Regions from separate parts of the Kitasatospora sp. NPDC059803 genome, predicted to be linked through region 1. Evidence: riboswitches for the same ligand, from Rfam matches in the RefSeq annotation. Region 1 holds a riboswitch; the other holds the start of a gene.
What was found. A riboswitch is a leader RNA that binds a small molecule or an ion and turns the genes downstream of it on or off. The one in region 1 is predicted to bind cyclic di-AMP.
Positions count from the first base shown of each region.

Region 2: linked by a shared signal. The riboswitch ahead of ACFV6I_RS12595 (NlpC/P60 family protein) and the one ahead of ACFV6I_RS16620 (transglycosylase family protein) in region 1 are both predicted to bind cyclic di-AMP.

Region 1 covers NZ_JBHWIJ010000088.1:10-7,102, reverse strand. Annotated here, with positions in the region: partial or broken gene mfd (transcription-repair coupling factor) at 1-925, shown strand, start outside; gene ACFV6I_RS16635 (MazG family protein) at 1,000-2,028, shown strand; gene ACFV6I_RS16630 (SDR family NAD(P)-dependent oxidoreductase) at 2,046-2,471, opposite strand; gene ACFV6I_RS16625 (cytochrome P450) at 2,747-4,039, shown strand; cyclic di-AMP (ydaO/yuaA leader) riboswitch at 4,250-4,417, shown strand; gene ACFV6I_RS16620 (transglycosylase family protein) at 4,423-5,340, shown strand; gene eno (phosphopyruvate hydratase) at 5,608-6,894, shown strand.
Region 2 covers NZ_JBHWIJ010000057.1:8,475-15,567, reverse strand. Annotated here, with positions in the region: gene ACFV6I_RS12610 (hypothetical protein) at 1-249, shown strand, start outside; gene ACFV6I_RS12605 (NYN domain-containing protein) at 520-1,881, shown strand; gene ACFV6I_RS12600 (NlpC/P60 family protein) at 2,082-3,116, shown strand; cyclic di-AMP (ydaO/yuaA leader) riboswitch at 3,455-3,604, shown strand; gene ACFV6I_RS12595 (NlpC/P60 family protein) at 3,615-4,760, shown strand; gene ACFV6I_RS12590 (NlpC/P60 family protein) at 4,988-6,034, shown strand; gene ACFV6I_RS12585 (hypothetical protein) at 6,223-7,093, shown strand, end outside.

The DNA.
Region 1 (7,093 bases):
GGAGAAGGTCGTCGTCGACTTCTGGGAGAAGGAGTTCGACGTCCTGGTGTCGACCACGATCGTGGAGTCCGGCATCGACATCTCCAACGCCAACACCCTGATCGTCGAGCGCGGGGACACCTTCGGCCTCTCCCAGCTGCACCAGCTGCGCGGCCGGGTCGGCCGGGGCCGCGAGCGCGGCTACGCGTACATGCTGTACCCGCCGGAGAAGCCGCTCACCGAGACCGCGCACGAGCGCCTGGCCACCATCGCCCAGCACACCGAGATGGGCGCCGGCATGTACGTGGCGATGAAGGACCTGGAGATCCGCGGCGCCGGCAACCTGCTCGGCGGCGAGCAGTCCGGGCACATCGCGGGCGTCGGCTTCGACCTCTACATGCGGATGGTCGGCGAGGCGGTGGCCGAGTTCCGCGAGTCGCTGGCGAACGGCGGCGAGCCGGAGGAGGAGCCGCTGGAGGTGAAGATCGAGCTGCCGGTCGACGCGCACGTGCCGCACGACTACGCGCCCGGCGAGCGGCTGCGGCTGCAGGCGTACCGCTCGATCGCGGCGGTCAACTCGGAGGCGGACATCCAGCAGGTCCGGGACGAGCTCGTCGACCGCTACGGCAAGCTGCCCGAGCCGGTGGAGAACCTGCTGCTGGTCGCGGCGCTGCGGCTGTACGCCCGGCGGTGCGGCATCGCGGACATCACCCTCCAGGGGGCCAACGTCCGGTTCGGGCCGGTGGAGCTGCGGGAGTCCCAGCAGCTGCGGCTGAACCGGCTCTACCCGCGCAGCCAGGTCAAGGCGGCCGCCCAGCAGCTGCTGGTGCCGCGGCCGAGCACCGGGCGGATCGGCGGCAAGCCGCTGGTCGGGCGGGATCTGCTGGGCTGGTGCAGCGAGTTCCTGTCGGCGATGTTCGACGACCTGGCGGGGTCGAAGAAGTAGCCCCCGCCCGCCCCACCGTCCGCCCCGTTCCCGCCTCGTCCCCGCCCCGGGCGGGCGGCGGGTAGGTTCGGGGTGTGACGACGAATGTTCCGGACGCGAAGCTGATCCTGCTGACGACCACCCACCGGGTGGCCCCCGGATTGCTGGCGTGGCCGGCGTGGGAGGCACTGCGGTCGGCAGGACGGGTGCTGGCGGCGGACGCGGGGCATCCGCAGGTGGCGGCGGTGCGGCAGGCCGGGGTGGAGGTCGAGGTCGTGGCGGCGGTGGCGGCGCCGGCGCTGGCGCGGCTGCTGACCGGGCAGCCGGGCGGGGCGGGGCCGACGGTGTGGCTGGGCAGCCCGGACGGGGATCCGGGGCTGACGGACGCGCTGGCGCGGCTGGCGGTGGAGCACGCCGGTGAGGTGCCGGAGATCGAGGTGCTGCCGGGGTCGTACGACCTGCCGGGGGCGCGGCTGCTGGACCTGGTGTCGGTGATGGACCGGCTGCGCTCGCCGGGCGGTTGCCCGTGGGACGCCGAGCAGACGCACGAGAGCCTGGTGAAGTACCTGGTCGAGGAGGCGTACGAGCTGGTCGAGGCGATCGAGGAGGGGGACCGGGAGACGCTGCGCGAGGAGTTGGGCGACGTGCTGCTCCAGGTGTTCTTCCACTCCCGGATCGCCGAGGAGCACCCGGAGGAGGCGTTCTCGATCGACGACGTGGCCGGTGACATCGTCGAGAAGCTGATGTACCGGCACCCGCACGTGTTCGGGGACGTCGAGGCGGAGGGCGCCGCCGAGGTGGAGGCGAACTGGGAGCAGCTGAAGGCGGCCGAGAAGGCGGACCGGGAGTCGGTGCTGGACGGCGTGCCGGCCGGGCTGCCGTCGCTGGCGTACGCGGCGAAGCTGGTGTCTCGGGTGCGCCGGGCGGGCTTCGCGGGCGTGCCGGACGAGCCGTACGCGCTGCCGGCGGAGCTGACGGCGCAGTCGGCGGGCCGGCTGCTGCTGGCGGTGGCCCAGCGGGCGCACGACGCCGGGGTGGACGTGGACGCGGCGCTGCGCTCGGCCGCGCGCGGTTACCGGGACGCGGTGCGCGCGGCCGAGGGCCTCAAGCCGGTCGGCGAGTAGCGGGCCCGGGCGGGGCCTCAGGCGGCCGTGGCGGTGTTCTCGATCGGCCGCCGCTGCCGGGGGACGACTTCGCCGATGGCCTCGCCGACGAGGGCGAGGAGTTCGGCGAGGCGTTCGAGGTCGAGGCGGGCGGGCAGTTCGGCGAGGGAGACGATCCGCTCGCCGTCGGGGCCGGCGACGCAGAACAGGTCGATGGGGCCGAGGTGCTTCTCGGCGGTGTCGACGAGGGCGGCGATGTCGCTGGGGCGGCGGATGTCGCCGCCGACGCCGACGACGGGGCAGCCCGGCCGGTCGAGTTCGGTGGCGAGGTCCTCGGCGACGCCGGCCCGCTGGTCGGCGATCAGCACTCCGGCGGCTCCGGCGGCGGCGAACCGGCGGGCGAGCTCGGCTCCCGATCCGCCGTCGAGTACCGCGATGACGACGACTGACCCGCTGACCCGCATGGTCTGCTCCTCCCTGTGGGCGACACCGCACCGGCGCCCACGATTTCTGCGGAGGATCGTAGGCAGGTCCTGACCCTCCGCAACAGGGATTACCCCTCAGGTGACCAGGGTCACGCCCGCCGCCCGGCCAAGAGCTGTCCAAGAGCTGTCCACGGACCGTCCACGAGGCATCCACGGAGCGTTGGCGGGCCGTCCGCCGGGTGTCGACGATCCGGCCCCGCCGGTCGGGGTCGCCGGAGGCGGTGCGGCCCCGACCCACCGGATACGGTCGACGCATGCCAGTGCAGCCCGACCCAGCCGCCCCGCAGCTCTTCACCTGGGAGTTCGCCACCGATCCGTACCCCGCATACGCCTGGTTGCGCGAGCACGCCCCGGTGCACCGCACGACGCTGCCGAGCGGGGTGGAGGCCTGGTTGGTGACCCGCTACGCGGACGCGCGGCAGGCGCTGGCGGACAGCAGGCTGTCGAAGAACCCGGCGCACCACAGCGAGCAGGCGCACCGCACCGGGCGGGTGGGAATTCCGGGGGAGCGCCAGGCGGACTTGATGACGCATCTGCTGAACATCGACCCGCCGGACCACACCCGGCTGCGCCGGCTGGTGTCGAAGGCGTTCACGCCGCGCCGGGTGGCGGAGTTCGAGCCGCGGGTGCAGCAGCTCACGGACCGGCTGATCGACGGCTTCGCGCAGCGCGGTTCGGCGGACCTGATCCACGAGTTCGCGTTCCCGCTCCCCATCTACGCGATCTGCGACCTGCTGGGCGTGCCGGCCGAGGACCAGGACGACTTCCGGGACTGGGCCGGGATGATGATCCGGCACGGCGGCGGCCAACGCGGCGGCGTGGGGCGGGCGGTGAAGCGGATGCGGGCGTACCTGCTGGAGCTGATCCACCGCAAGCGGGCGGATCCGGGCGAGGACCTGATCTCGGGCCTGATCCGGGCGAGCGACCACGGCGAGCACCTGAACGAGAACGAGGCCGCCGCGATGGCGTTCATCCTCCTGTTCGCGGGGTTCGAGACGACCGTCAACCTGATCGGCAACGGCACGTACGCGCTGCTGCGCAACCCGGAGCAGCGCAGGCTGCTGCAGGAGTCGGTGGTGCGCGGCGAGACGGCGCTGCTGGACACCGGGATCGAGGAACTCCTGCGCTACGACGGGCCGGTGGAGATGGCGACGTGGCGCTTCGCGACGCGGCCGCTGTCGATCGGCGGGGTGGACATCCCGGTGGGCGATCCGGTGCTGGTGGTGCTGGCCGCGGCGGATCGCGATCCGGCCAGGTTCGCGGACGAGAACACCCTGGACCTGGCCCGCACGGACAATCCGCACCTGGGTTTCGGCCACGGGATCCACTACTGCATCGGCGCCCCGCTGGCCCGCCTGGAGGGGCGGAGCGCACTGACCACGCTGCTTTCCCGGCTGCCGGACCTGCGGCTCGCGGAAAACCCGGAGAACCTTCGCTGGCGGGGCGGCCTGATCATGCGTGGCCTGCGGGAACTCCCGGTCGAATTCACTCCGGAGGCCCGCTCTCCGCACGCGCCGGTCACGTCGGCCGACGCTCCGACACGCTGACGGCGCGTCTCCGGCGGGTCGTGGAGCCAGGTCTGAACCCGCATTAATCCGGACATACCGCCGCCGTTGGTAGGCGATTGACCACGCGCCGTAATTTGTGTGTGATATCGGTGATATGAGCTTGTTATTGGTCTGATGATCTGTCTACTCTCCCTGGAGTTCGCAGCTGCGGACCTCGTGCGCGGAACGCCGAATCCTGCCCGCCGCGTCACGGGAAACCGACCAGACCCTGGGCAGGGGCGGGGGAACCAGGTTTGTTGCCGTTCCCCAACGGCTTGGGGTGAAGCCGCCCGAGCGGAATCGTTTCCGCTTTCGGCGGCCGGGCCACCTCCCGGTCCGAACCCGACAGCTCACCTCGCAGGCGTGCGGAGAGGGACCTCGTCATGCTGTTCGTTGGAACTGGCCGCCACCGTCGTCGCACCCAGACCGAGAAGGCCATCGCCGTCGCCGGTGTGGCCGGCGTCGGACTCGCGATGCCGCTCCTCACCGCCACCGGCGCCTCCGCCGCCCCGGCCTCCACCTGGGACGCCGTCGCCCAGTGCGAGAGCGGCGGCAACTGGAGCATCAACACCGGCAACGGCTTCTCCGGCGGCCTGCAGTTCACGTCCAGCACCTGGAAGGCGTACGGCGGCACCTCCTACGCCCCGCAGGCCAACCAGGCCAGCAAGGCGCAGCAGATCTCGGTCGCCGAGAAGGTGCTGGCCTCGCAGGGCCCGGGCGCCTGGCCCGTCTGCTCCCAGAAGGCCGGTCTGAGCAAGGGCGGCGCCCCGGCCTCCGTGGACACCTCCACGGATGCCAAGCCCGCCAAGCAGCCCGCCGCCAAGCCGACCCAGCAGGCGCAGACCCCGAAGCCCGCCCAGCAGCCGGTCCAGCAGGCCGCCCCGAAGCCGGCCGCCCAGCAGCCCGTCCAGCAGGCCCCGCAGCAGACGCAGCCGCAGACCCAGGGCTTCTCCGGCAAGGCCGGCTGGGACGCCGACGCGAAGGTGTACTGGTACCAGAACAACGGCGCCTGGTACTGGACCAGCCACCAGAGCGTCTACCAGCAGTACGCGGGCCAGCCCGCCGCCCAGCCGCAGTACGCGCCCCGCGCCGCGCAGCCCGCACAGTCCGCCCCGGCCGCGCAGCCCGCCGCCGCGCAGGGCGGTCACGACTACACCGTCCGGGCCGGCGACACGCTGTCGACGATCGCCGCCGCCCAGGGCGTGTCCGGCGGCTGGCAGTCGGTGTACGACGGCAACCGCGGCACCGTCGGCGGCAACCCCAACCTGATCATGCCCGGCCAGGTGCTGCACCTCGGCTGAGCGGCCCGGGCCCTGAGCGGCCCGCGCCCTGCGGGCGAAGGGGGACGGGCGCCGTCCCCCTTCGCCCGCATTCCCCCGTATTCGCCCGCTTCGATCGGGCAAGCAGGTGAACTACTGGTGGGTAGCGGGGCCACACGCTGAGACGGGACCGAGGCCAGCGCGGCCCCGGGGGCCGGGGCGGTTAGGCTCTGGTCGTAACGACTCCGCAATCGTCCCGCCGGCAGCACCCAACGTCAGCCGGACCCTGCTTCCGCAAGGAGATGCCTCGTGCCGTCCATCGATGTCGTCGTAGCCCGTGAGATTCTCGACTCGCGTGGCAACCCCACGGTCGAGGTCGAGGTCGGCCTCGACGACGGCAGCACCGGTCGTGCCGCTGTCCCGTCGGGTGCCTCCACCGGCGCCTTCGAGGCGCTGGAGCTGCGCGACGGTGACAAGAACCGCTACTTCGGCAAGGGCGTGGAGAAGGCCGTCCTGGCCGTCATCGAGCAGATCGGCCCGGAGCTCGTCGGCTACGACGCCACCGAGCAGCGCCTGATCGACCAGGCCATGCTCGACCTGGACGCCACCCCGGACAAGTCCTCGCTCGGCGCCAACGCGATCCTGGGCGTCTCGCTGGCCGTGGCGCACGCCGCCTCCGAGGCCAGCGACCTGCCGCTGTTCCGCTACCTGGGCGGCCCGAACGCGCACGTGCTGCCCGTTCCGATGATGAACATCCTCAACGGCGGTTCGCACGCGGACTCCAACGTCGACATCCAGGAGTTCATGATCGCCCCGATCGGCGCGGAGTCCTTCTCCGAGGCCGTCCGCTGGGGCGTCGAGGTCTACCACACCCTCAAGGGCGTGCTGAAGGAGCGCGGCCTGTCCACCGGCCTCGGCGACGAGGGCGGCTTCGCGCCGAACCTGGACAGCAACCGCGAGGCCCTGGACCTCATCACCGAGGCCATCCAGAAGGCCGGCTACGTGCCCGGCCGCGACATCGCGCTCGCCCTGGACGTCGCCGCGTCCGAGTTCTACGAGGACGGCGCCTACCAGTTCGAGGGCAAGGCCATCTCCGCCGCCGAGCTCATCGAGTACTACGCCGAGCTGGTCGACGCCTACCCGCTGGTCTCCATCGAGGACCCGCTGGACGAGTCGGACTGGGACGGCTGGAAGGCCATGACCGTCAAGCTGGGCGACAAGGTCCAGCTGGTCGGCGACGACCTGTTCGTCACCAACCCGGCCCGCCTGGCCAGGGGCATCGAGACCGGCACCGCCAACGCGCTGCTGGTGAAGGTGAACCAGATCGGCTCGCTGACCGAGACCCTGGACGCCGTCGAGCTGGCCCAGCGCAACGGCTACCGCTGCATGATGTCGCACCGCTCCGGCGAGACCGAGGACGTCACCATCGCCGACCTGGCCGTCGCCACCAACTGCGGCCAGATCAAGACCGGCGCCCCGGCCCGCTCCGAGCGCGTCGCCAAGTACAACCAGCTGCTGCGCATCGAGGAGATCCTCGACGACGCCGCCGAGTACGCCGGCCGCGGCGCCTTCCCGCGTTTCCGTTCCGCGGAATAGCAAGCACAGCCGCTCCGCGGAGCAGCAAGCTCAGCCGCTCCTCGGAGCGGCGAGCACGGTCGCTCCGCCGACCGGTGAGCACGCCTGACCGGTGCCCCGCCGTTCACCCCGTAGGGGGGACGGGGGGGGCCCGGCGCGGCCCGGGGGGGGACGGGTGGTTGGAGGGGGGGTGTTCCCCGGCGTGGGGGGCCCGCCCCCG
Region 2 (7,093 bases), on a different contig from region 1:
CTGACCGCCGAGACGCGCTGGCGCTGCACCCTGTGCGGAAACCTCACCCGCTTCGACGTGACCCGCACCGCGCGGGTCACCGAGTTCCTGCACTTCGACCTGGCCGGCGAGTCCAAGGTCGAGGAGACCGAGGTGCTGAGCGAGACGATCGAGTCGGTGCGCTGCCGCTGGTGCAACGCCGTGGACCAGGTCGAGCTGGTGGCCCGTCCGGGCGCCGAGAGCGCGGAGGCCTCCGCCGAGCAGGGTTGACGCCCGACGGCGCGGGGGGCGGGTGCGCGGCGCGCCTGCCCGCCGCGCTGGGACAATACAGACAGGACGCACGGAGCGTGACGACAGGGCGGCGGCCGCGGGCCGTGACCCCGTAGGACCAGGATCGGAGCCGAGGACGTGGTGGACGCAGCGAGGGAGCCCGCCGAAGCGCAGGGGCTTCAGCCTGCTGCCGCCGCGCAGGCGCAGGCCGCCGACGCGGCCCCGTCCGGGCCCGCGGCCGTCGGCGAGGCGGCGGGTTCCGATGCGTCGGTGGGCTCCGGCGAGGCGGTGGGTTCCGGCGAGGCGGTGGCGGAGCGTGCTGCCGAGAAGCTGGACCGGCCGCTGCCCGAGGGCGTGCGCCGGCGCGTGGTCGGCCTGGCCTCGGACGCGCTCGGCGGGCTGCCGCCCGGCGAGCTCCCGCAGAGCCTGCGCCAGTACGTCAAGTTCACCCCGGCCCGGCGGGCCAAGTACGCGGCCACGGCGCTGGCCGCGGCGCTGGAGTCGGAGCCGGCGTTCCGGGTGCGGATAGCGGAGCGGTTGAGGCTGGGCCAGCCGGACCTGGTGAAGGCGTTGGAGTCGGGCAGCGTCCCGGGCGCCGCCGATCCGATGGACGTCGCGGCCGCCGCCTACCTGGTGCGGTCGGCCGGCTGGAGCCGGCTGGTGGCCGAGGCCGGGGAGGAGGCCGAGCGGGCCGGCGCCGAGGGTGCGGCCGCCGAGGCCACCCGGCTGGTGGAGAAGTTGCAGGCGGAGCTCGCCGAGCTGCGGTCAGCGGCCCGGGCGGACCTGGAGCGGCAGCGTGCGGAGTCCGAGGACGTCCGCCGGGAGGCCGAGTCGCTGCGGAAGAAGGTGCGCTCGCTGGAGAGCGACACCCGCCGGGCGCAGGCCGAGACCAGGCGGCTGACCGCCGAGCTGGAGGCCGCGAGGGCGCAGGCGGCCACCGAGCGCGGCGCTGCGGAGTCCGAGGCGCGGCGGCTGCGGCACCGGGTCGGCGAGCTGGAGACGGCGGCCGAGCAGGGCCGCCGGTCGGCCCGCGAGGGCCGCAGCGTCGAGGACATGCGGCTGCGGCTGCTGCTGGACACGGTGCTGCAGTCGGCGCAGGGGCTCCAGCGGGAGCTGGCGCTGCCGGTCTCCCAGATCCGGCCGGGGGACCTGGTGGAGGCGGTGGTGCCGGGGGCGGCCTCGCCGCACGACGTGGCCCGGCGCGGTCTGGCCGACGACGATCCGGCGCTGCTGGACCAGTTGCTGGCGATCCCGCAGGTGCACCTGGTGGTGGACGGCTACAACGTGACCAAGACGGGCTATCCGACGCTGCCGCTGGAGCAGCAGCGGATCCGGCTGCTGGGCGGGCTGGCGATGCTGGCCCAGCGCACGCAGGCGGAGGTCACCTGCGTGTTCGACGGGCAGGACCTGGACGTTCCGGTGATCATGGCGCCACCGCGGGGGGTGCGGGTGCGGTTCAGCCGGACCGGCGAGACCGCGGACGAGCTGATCCGCCGTCTGGTGCGGGCCGAGCCGCAGGGGCGTCCGGTGGTGGTGGTGTCCACCGACCGGGAGGTCGCGGAGGGCGTGCGGAAGGCGGGCGCGCGCCCCGTGGCTTCCGTTCTGCTGCTGAACCGGCTGGCGCGGCCCTGACGGCTGCCTCGACGGAATGACGCCTGGTCAGCGCCCGGTTTGCGGCGGTGTGCACATCCGGTGAAGCCTGCGGGGGAAGTGGAGTTCACGCCTTCGGGGGAGTGGCAAAACCCGTGGATCTTCCCTAGGGTGTGGCGTCAAACCTATTTTCCGGATTCTCACCTGATCGGGTGAGGCCGATGGAAGAAGGAGCAATTCCCTTGGCCTCCCACCGCCGTCCCAAGCAGCCGAGCCGCGCCCGGGTCTCCGTGCTCACCGCTGCCGCGGCGACCGCGGTCGCCCTCTCCGCGCAGGTCGCCGCGCACGCCGCGCCCCAGCCCAGCAAGAGCGACGTCAAGGCGCAGATCGACCAGCTCCAGCAGGACCAGGAGCAGGCGGCGGAGAAGTACAACGGCGCTAAGGAGCGGGCCGACCAGCTCCGCAAGCAGTCCGACCAGCTGCAGGACAAGGTGGCCCGCAGCCAGGACGAGATGACCCAGCTCCAGACCGGCCTGGCCGGCGTGGCGGGCGAGCAGTACCGCACCGGCGGCATCGACCCGTCCGTCCAGCTGATGCTCTCCTCGGACCCGTCCGGCTACCTGGAGAAGGCGTCCAGCGCCCAGCAGGCCAGCGCCAGCGAGTCCGAGGCGCTCAAGGGCCTGCTGGACCAGCAGCGTCGGCTGGACCAGGAGAAGTCCGAGGCCGCCGCCGTCCTGGCCTCGCTCGACTCCACCACCAAGGACCTGAACCAGGCCAAGACGGACGTCAACCAGAAGCTCAAGGCCGCGCAGGATCTGCTGAACTCGCTCAGCGCCTCCGACCGCGCCGCGCTGCGGGCCCAGCAGCAGCAGGACGACCGCGCCTCGCGCGGCAGCGACCGGGCCGACCTCGGCAGCCTCCCGCAGGCCGGCGGCTACGCGGGCGTGGCCGTCGCCAAGGCGATGAGCAAGCAGGGCTCGCCGTACGTGTGGGGCGCCACCGGCTCGACCACCTTCGACTGCTCGGGCCTGATGGTCTGGGCGTACGGCCAGGCCGGCGTCTCGCTGCCGCGTACCTCGCAGGAGCAGGGCAACGTCGGCACCAAGGTCACGCTGGACCAGGCCCAGCCGGGCGACCTGGTCATCTACGGCCCCGACCGGCACCACGTCGGGATGTACATCGGCAACGGCATGGTGGTGCACGCGCCGCACACCGGCGACGTGGTGAAGGTGATGAAGGTCGACGCGATGCCGATCAACACGATCCGCCGGGTCTGACGGCCCGACACGCCCGAAGGGCCCCGTCCGGGCCTGTGATCCACGCCACCCTCCGACCGGGGGTGGCGTTCGGGTTTTGTCCGTCGCGCGAGTCCCCGGTGAAGACTGATCAGCTTTGCGTACGGCGGTGATCACTATGTGTCATATTCACAAAAGAACTTTGGTCTTCTTCCGTCTTTTTTCTGACAAGGATTTGAACGGATCACGGTTCAGTTACTAGGGTCGTGCCCCGAGCCACCGCACTCCCGATCGCCCAGCCAGGGTGACGGCGGTGGTTTCCGTCGAGTTCGTGACGCAGCGGGGCGGGCCCAGTGCCTGCCCGACGGGGAGCCCAGCAGTCGGGGGTGCTGTCGAACGGAGCCGGGGAACCACGTTCCTCCGGGGTGAATCGGCGCCAGGTCGGCCGGTGGAACGGCCGTGAGGCGTCGTAGGGCACGCTTCCGGCCCGAACCCGTCAGCTCACCCGGTAGACGGCGTAGGAAGAAGGAGTCCGCCTTCGTGGCGTCCCATCGTCGTCCCAAGCCCGCTAGTCGCACCCGGGTCTCGATCATGACCGGCTTCGCCGCCGCGGCCGTCGCGCTGTCCGCGCAGTCCGGCGCCCACGCCGACCCGCAGCCGACCAAGGACCAGGTCAAGGAGCAGGTCGACCAGCTCAACGAGCAGGCCGAGGTCGCGACCGAGAAGCTCAACGCCGCCCAGGAGAAGCAGCAGCAGCTGCAGAAGCAGGTCACCGACCTCCAGGACCAGGTGGCGCGGCAGCAGGGGCAGGTGACCGACCTTCAGGGCGGCCTGGCCGAGATCGCCGGCGAGCAGTACCGCAACGGCGGCATATCGCAGACCGTCCAGCTGATGTTCTCCGCCAGCCCGGACACCTTCCTGAGCCAGGCCGACACGCTGAACCAGGCCGGCGGCACCCAGAAGGGCCAGCTCAAGCAGCTCCAGGACGAGCAGCGCAAGCTCGACCAGGTGCGCTCCGAGGCCCAGGGCAAGCTCGCCGAGATGGAGACCACCACCCAGCAGCTGAAGAGCGCCAAGGACGAGGTCCAGGGCAAGCTCAAGGCCGCGCAGGACCTCTTCAACACCCTGTCCGAGCAGGAGCGCCAGGCGATCCGCGCGGCCGAGGAGAAGGCCGCCGCCGAGGCCAAGGCGAAGGCCGACGCCGCCGCGAAGGCCGCCCAGCAGCAGGCGGCGGCCCAGCAGGCCGCCGACCGCTCCTCCCGCGACAACAGCCGCACCGACCTGAGCGCGTCGCAGGCCCCCGCCGCGCCGGTCACCAAGCCGAGCGCCGGCAGCTCGCGCGGCGCCGCGGCGCTGTCCATCGCCGCCTCCAAGATCGGCAGCCCGTACGTCTACGGCGCCTCCGGCCCCGGCTCCTTCGACTGCTCGGGCCTGATGGTCTGGGCGTTCAACCAGGTCGACGTGGCGCTGCCGCGCACCTCGCAGGAGCAGGCCCACGCCGGTACCCGGATCGGCACCGACCTCTCCCAGGCCCAGCCCGGCGACCTGCTGATCTTCTACGGGGACGCCCACCACGTCGGCATCTACGCCGGCAACGGCCAGGTGCTGCACGCGCCCAAGCCCGGCGCGTCGGTCCGCTACGAGGCGGTCGGCAACATGCCGCTGACCTCCATCGTGCGGGTCTGATCCCCGCGCAGGCCCTCCCAGGCCCGGCCTTCCACCACGGAAGGCCGGGCCAGCGGCTTTTCCGGCGCCTCGGACTGATGTCCGATTACGGGTCAAATATTCGGGTTGGCAGGGGTTTGGACTCGGTTGCCCGGACTCGCTAACGTCTGCCACCGGACTCCGCTTCCAGGGCCGCCCGCGTTGGTGCGGCGGCGGGGCCCCACCGCCGGATCGGAGCCGCTGCCGCCATGCCCGTGCACCGTCGTCCCCAACTGCTCGCCCGTGCGCTGGTGCTGACCGCGGCCGCCACCACCGCCCTGGGCGTGACGGCGGGCGGCAGCGCCCAGGCCGCCCCCGCCGTGCCGGACACGCCCACCCGCAAGGACGTCAAGGCGCAGGTGGAACAGCTCTACGGCGAGGCCGAGCAGGCGTCCGAGAAGTACAACGCCGCCCTGGAGACGCAGCAGCGCCTCCAGGGCGAGACGACCGTCCTCCAGGGCGAGATCGCCGTCGCCCAGGACCAGCTCAACCAGTTGCGCGGCGACCTCGCCACCGTGGCCGGCGCCGAGTACCGCGGCGGCGGCATGGCCCAGACCGTCCAGCTGATGCTCTCCACCGACCCGGAGGGCTACCTGTCCCGGGCCCGCACCCTCGACCAGGCCGCCGAGCGGCAGCAGGAGACCCTGCACGAACTGGCCACCCGCCAGCGCCGGCTCGACCAGCGCCGCACCGAGACCGCCGGAAAGCTCGCCGAACTCGACCAGGCCCGCCGCTCGCTCGCCGACAGCAAGCAGCAGATCCAGCAGCGGCTCACCAAGGCCCAGCGGCTGCTGAACAGCCTGGGCGTCGCCGAGCGGGCCCGGATGGCCGCCCAGGACGCCCAGGAGGCCGAGCAGCGCGCCACCCGGGGCACCGACCGGCTGGACCTCGGCACGGCCCCGCCCGCCTCCGAGCGCGGGGCGGCCGCACTGGCCGCCGCGGTGCGGATGATCGGCTCGCCCTACCTCTACGGATCCACCGGGCCCCGCGCCTTCGACTGCTCCGGTCTGATGTACTACAGCTGGCGGCAGGCCGGAGTGACCCTGCCGCGCACCTCGCAGGCCCAGGCGTACGCCGGGCAGCGGGTCAGCCTCTCCGAAGCGCGGCCGGGAGACCTGGTGATCTTCTACCGGGACATGCACCACGTCGGGATGTACGCCGGCGGCGGGGTGATCGTGCACGCCCCCTACCCGGGCGCCAGGGTCCGCTACGAGAGCGTCAACGCGATGCCGGTCGCGGGGGTGGTCCGGCTCTGAGCCCGGCACCGTCCGACCCCGACACCCCCCACCCGATAGGCGGCGCCCGCCGGACGCTGTCCCGGCGCGGTGCGCTGCTGCTCGCGGTCGGCGGGCTGGCCCAGCTGTCGCTGCCGCCGGCCGCCCCGGCGGCCCCCTCGGCGGCCGGGCGGGCGTCGGGCCGGTGGGCGGCGGACCGGCGGGCCGAGGTGGCCGCGCTGCTGGACGCGCGGGCCCGGGCGCTGCCCTCCTGGTCCGGACCGGCGGCGATCGAGGCCGGCTACCGCAACCTGGTGCTCGGCGCGGACGCCGGGCCGGAGCGGCTCACGGCCGCCGCCGACCTGGCGGTCCGGATCACCGGGTACGACGACTACCCGGTGGTGTACCCGCGCCGGATCGACCTGGTCCGGGCCGGCGGCAGCTGGCGGGTCGACCGGGAGGAGAGCGCGAGCGGGCCCCCGGCACTCTGGGACCTCGGCTCCGCCCGGTCCGCGGCGGGCGCGCACTGCCTGGTGCTGGGCCTGGCCGACGGGCCCGACCCGGCCGGCCTGGTCGCGGTGGCCGACCGGGCCGTGCCCGCCGTGAGCGAGGCCTGGGGCACCGGCTGGGCGGGCCGCCTGCTGCTCGAAGTGCCCGCCACCGCAGAGCAGTTCGCCCGGCTGCTGGAGGTCGACCCGGCGGGCTGGACGGGCATGGCGGCGGTCACCTCGGCCGCCCCCGGCGCGCCCTGGCACACCCCCGCCGACCGGGTGCTGGTCAACCCCGGGACGTTCGGGCGGCTCAGCGACTTCGGCCGGCAGGTGGTCATCACCCACGAGGCCACCCACGTCGTGACCAGGGCCGACACCCGGGCCTGGACACCGCTCTGGCTCTCCGAGGGCGTCGCCGACTGGACCGCCTACCGGGGCTCCGGTCGGCGCCCGCAGCAGATCGCCCCCGAGCTGGCCCGGGACGTCGCCGCCGGCCGGCTGCCCGCCGCGCTGCCCGCCGACCGGGACTTCACCGCGGGCGCCGACGGCATCGCGCAGGCCTACGAGCAGGCCTGGCTCGCCTGCGAGCTGATCGCCCGGCGCTACGGGC